Regions from separate parts of the Natronincola ferrireducens genome, predicted to be linked through region 1. Evidence: a T-box and tRNA genes for the amino acid it is inferred to sense, from the RefSeq annotation. Region 1 holds a T-box; the other holds one or more tRNA genes.
The links. A T-box is a leader RNA that pairs with one kind of tRNA and senses whether it is charged. The one in region 1 lies ahead of serS (serine--tRNA ligase), so its partner is inferred to be a tRNA-Ser.
Positions count from the first base shown of each region.

Region 2: it has a tRNA-Ser gene. The T-box ahead of serS (serine--tRNA ligase) is inferred to sense a tRNA for this amino acid. The anticodon was not compared.

Region 1 is NZ_FNFP01000014.1:8,900-11,345, forward strand. It holds gene BLS22_RS14370 (sigma-54 interaction domain-containing protein) at 1-746, shown strand, start outside; T-box leader at 822-1,036, shown strand; gene serS (serine--tRNA ligase) at 1,116-2,396, shown strand.
Region 2 is NZ_FNFP01000002.1:540,362-542,807, forward strand. It holds gene BLS22_RS08185 (ATP-dependent helicase) at 1-153, opposite strand, end outside; tRNA gene BLS22_RS08190 (tRNA-Phe) at 309-384, opposite strand; tRNA gene BLS22_RS08195 (tRNA-Ile) at 389-465, opposite strand; tRNA gene BLS22_RS08200 (tRNA-Pro) at 481-557, opposite strand; tRNA gene BLS22_RS08205 (tRNA-Trp) at 562-637, opposite strand; tRNA gene BLS22_RS08210 (tRNA-Ile) at 678-754, opposite strand; tRNA gene BLS22_RS08215 (tRNA-Pro) at 788-864, opposite strand; tRNA gene BLS22_RS08220 (tRNA-Ser) at 869-960, opposite strand; tRNA gene BLS22_RS08225 (tRNA-Ser) at 984-1,072, opposite strand; tRNA gene BLS22_RS08230 (tRNA-Lys) at 1,078-1,153, opposite strand; tRNA gene BLS22_RS08235 (tRNA-Gly) at 1,171-1,244, opposite strand; tRNA gene BLS22_RS08240 (tRNA-Leu) at 1,252-1,340, opposite strand; tRNA gene BLS22_RS08245 (tRNA-Asn) at 1,349-1,423, opposite strand; gene BLS22_RS08250 (hypothetical protein) at 1,829-2,446, shown strand, end outside.

The DNA.
Region 1 (2,446 bases):
AAAAAGGTTCATTTACTGGGGCTAATACTAAAGGCAAGTTAGGGAAGTTTGAATTAGCCAATAACGGCACGTTGTTTTTAGATGAAATTGGAGATTTGCCTTTGCATCTACAACCCAAATTATTGAGGGTGCTTCAAGAGAAAAAAATAGATAGAATTGGTGGGGCACAACCGGTTGATATAAATGTTAGAATTATATCAGCTACCCATAAAAATTTAGAGGACTTAATAAAATATAAAAATTTTAGAATTGATTTATTTTATAGGTTAAATGTTATTCCCTTAAACCTTCCTCCTTTAAATGAAAGGGGATCTGATATATTATTGTGTGCCGAGTATATTTTAAAGAAACTTTGTAACAATATGAATAAAGAGCCAAAAGTTCTTGCCAAGGATGTGCAAGAAAAATTTATGACCTACGACTGGCCTGGAAACCTAAGGGAATTAGAAAATGTTTTAGAATATGCCGTTAACTATTCCTACCACGAAACTATTACCAGCAATGATTTGCCCGACTACTTTTTAAAAGGAGCCTTATGTGAACCTATCAATATAGAAACTTTATCTGAAAAGGGATTAGAGGATCTTACCATAGAATTTGAAAAGAACATTATAAAAAAATATATTGACATATATGGTAATACAACTGAAGGTAAAAAAAAGGCAGCAAAAAAATTAAAAATAGGTCTTACTACACTATATAGAAAACTGAATGATTACAATTTAAACCGTGTGGGGGAAAAGTGATAATTTTAATAAATAAAAAACCCATTGATACTAATAAAAAAGTATGATAAACTAATTTCAAAATATTAATAAAAATCAAGGACGAGGAAGAGAATTAGTAGACAGGTAGCTTTTTAAGAGAGTCGGTGGTGGGTGAAAACCGATAAGGTCAACTGTTGAATCCATCTTGGAGTCATATGCTGAACTACAGTAGGCATCATCGGTCTGCAACCGTTAAAATGCGTGAGAGGGGATTTCCTACAGGAGATCAACTAGGGTGGCAACGCGGAATACAGGCTTCCGTCCCTTTATTGGGATGGAGGCTTTTTGATTGGAATTTTTAAAATTTAGAATATTATATTTATATATTTTACAAAGGAGGCAGAAAGCATGTTAGATATTAAAAGAATTAGAATGGATCTTGACAATATAAAATCTGCTATGGCAAGAAGAGGAGAAAAGGAGTTTGATTTAGATCAGGTAGTGGCTTTAGATGAAAGAAGAAGAGAAATTCTACAGCAGGTTGAACAAATGAAAAACCAACAAAAACTAGTGTCTAAGGAAATACCAAAACTAAAAAAAGAAGGTAAGGACACCACAGAAATTATGAATGAAATGAAGGAATTATCTAATTCTATTAAGGACTTGGATAATGAAGTAAAGGAAGTAGAGGAAAAAATTGAATATCTACTTCTAAGAATCCCTAATGTTCCCCATCCTGATGTTCCTCAAGGGGAAACCGACGATGATAATGTAGAGGTGAGGAAATGGGGAGAGCCAAAGGCATTTGACTTTGACATTAAAGCCCACTGGGATATAGGCACAGATTTAGGAATACTGGACTTTGAAACAGCTTCTAAAATCACCGGTTCTAGATTCAGCTTATATAAAGGACTGGGAGCAAGATTAGAAAGAGCATTAATTAACTTTATGCTGGACTTACATATAGCAGACCATGGTTATACAGAAACAATGCCTCCCTTTATGGTAAACAGAGATAGCTTGACGGGAACAGGACAATTACCTAAATTTGAAGAGGATGTATTCAAAATCCCTCAAAAAGATTATTTCTTAATTCCTACAGCTGAGGTTCCTGTTACCAATATCCATAGGGATGAGATTATAAATGAAGAAAGTCTACCTATTTATTATGCAGCCTATACCCCTTGCTTCCGCTCAGAGGCAGGTTCGGCTGGCAGGGATACTAGAGGTCTTATCCGACAGCATCAATTCAACAAAGTAGAGTTGGTGAAGTTTACGAGGCCAGATACTTCCTATGAGGAATTAGAGAAACTAACTAATAACGCAGAGAAGGTGCTGCAAATTTTAGGACTACCCTATAGGGTAGTAAAGATTTGTACTGGAGACTTAGGCTTTACAGCTGCTTTTAAATATGATATTGAAGTATGGATGCCTAGCTATAATCGCTATGTTGAGATCTCCTCCTGTAGTAACTTTGAGGATTTCCAAGCTAGAAGAGCCAACATTCGCTACAGAGATAAGGAAACAAAAAAGGTAGAGTATCTGCATACCTTAAACGGATCAGGGTTAGCAGTTGGCAGGGCCCTAGCCGCCATTTTAGAAAACTTCCAACAGGAGGATGGAAGAGTTCTTGTTCCCGAAGCATTACAGGGATATATGGGGAATATAAAAGAAATAGAAAACAAATAGAAAAGCAACAAATTTTTTTAACAGTGGAAAATGAAGGGGGATTTCCCCCT
Region 2 (2,446 bases), on a different contig from region 1:
ATTTACCTTATGATGCTGAATTAAGTGGACAATTCTATAGGCAATAACCGTTGTTTTTCCTGATCCAGGACCGGCATAAACCATACAGGGGCCTTCGTAGTGTTGTACTGCTTCTATTTGCTCTTCATTCAATTTATTAAATATACTATCCATAACTCACCTCTTTACTAGCAATATATATAGGTATTATATCAAATTCCCTATTAAAGCTATAGATATAATACCTATATAATATATCTAACTCCATTCTATTTAAATATATCTACAAAAATTTAAAAACTAGTACATGTGTACTAGTTTTATGGAATTGGTGCCCAGAGGCGGAATCGAACCACCGACACGGGGATTTTCAGTCCCCTGCTCTACCGACTGAGCTATCTGGGCAAATTGGTGGGCTCAAGTGGACTCGAACCACCGACCTCACGCTTATCAGGCGTGCGCTCTAACCAGCTGAGCTATGAGCCCTTATGAATTTTTAAATGGTCCGGGTGGAGAGATTCGAACTCCCGACCCCATGGTCCCAAACCATGTGCGCTACCAAACTGCGCTACACCCGGATGATGGCAGGGGCGACAGGATTTGAACCCACGACATTCGGTTTTGGAGACCGACGTTCTACCAACTGAACTACACCCCTATTCAGTTTATTTTATCATGGTGGAATCTAAGATGAAATATGGTGGGCCTTCAGGGACTCGAACCCCGGACCTGCCGGTTATGAGCCGGACGCTCTGACCAACTGAGCTAAAGGCCCTTATTTATAAAATAAGGTGTTTATTAAGTTAAATGGTCCGGGTGGAGAGATTCGAACTCCCGACCCCATGGTCCCAAACCATGTGCGCTACCAAACTGCGCTACACCCGGATGATGGCGGAGAAGGCGGGATTCGAACCCGCGCGCCGCTTACACGACCTAACGGTTTAGCAAACCGTCCTCTTCAGCCTACTTGAGTACTTCTCCTAATAGCATAAAAATTAATTTTATGGCGGAGAGGGTGGGATTCGAACCCACGGCCCCTTTCGGAGTCACTGGTTTTCAAGACCAGCTCCTTAAACCGCTCGGACACCTCTCCATAAGTGGTGACCCATCCGCGACTCGAACGCGGGACACCCTGATTAAAAGTCAGGTGCTCTACCGACTGAGCTAATGGGTCTTATATTATTAAATTAGTGGAGCGGGTGAAGGGAATCGAACCCTCGCGGTCAGCTTGGAAGGCTGAAGTTCTACCACTGAACTACACCCGCATACATATGGTGCCGAAGACCGGAATCGAACCGGTACGATCTTGAAGGACCGCAGGATTTTAAGTCCTGTGCGTCTGCCAGTTCCGCCACTTCGGCACTGTTGCTGGCTCCAGAGAGAGGACTCGAACCTCCAACCTACCGGTTAACAGCCGGGTGCTCCACCATTGAGCTACTCTGGAAGGTTAATTTAAGCGATAAGCATATTATAATAATAATTGTGCTATGTTGTCAAGTAGGATTTTAAAATAAATTATTGCCAGCTATTTTAACCCTTCACAACTGTTACACTTAATTTAACGACATATTCTATTATACACTTTTAAATAAATTTGTCAACATATACAAGCCTATTTTTTATATATAATTTTATGTAATTTTTTACATATTATACTTTTAGTGTATATTTATTGATGCTTAAATATTTTCTTTATATTATGCATCATTTTTACAATTGTATATGCCTATTATTTACTCTTATATTATTGTGGCTATATGAAGAAAACTATATTTGAAAAGACTTTTATTGATAAAGCTTAATTGTAATTGTACTTAATTGGAGATTAAATAAAGGATGGTGACATATAATGAGTACCTCTGTAAATCCTGGACTTAAATTTGTTACAAAGGCTTTCCAGTTTGAAAAACAATTTGCAGCTAACAACTATTTTGGCGAAGATAAAGATAATCTCTTTAAATATAGGGAAGGTAGTATACCTATTATTGTTTCAGCACCCCATGCTGTAAAGCAAATAAGAAGTTTTAAAGTAAAAAAGCCTGATATTTTCACAGGAAGTATAGCTCTATTATTAGGGGATATTACTAATTGTCATGTGATTTATCGTACCTTCACTGGGGGAGGTGATTCTAATAACGATATAAACTGTCCATATAAAAATTTTCTTTTGAAAAAAATTAAAGAGCATTCTCTTGCTTGTTTAATAGATCTCCATGGTTTAGATAAAAAAAGAAATCTCACAGTTGACGTAGGCACCCTTAATGGCTTATCTATTGGTAAAGAAATTGAAAGTATTATTGTTAATAGCTTTAAAAGCCAAAATATCATGAATGTACGATTTAACCATTATTTTAACGCAGATAAAGCTGGAACAGTAGTAAAAACTATATGGGATGATATAGGAATTCCTTCTTTCCAATTAGAGATTAACGGACTATATAGAGATGTTAGTAAGGAAGAAAATTGG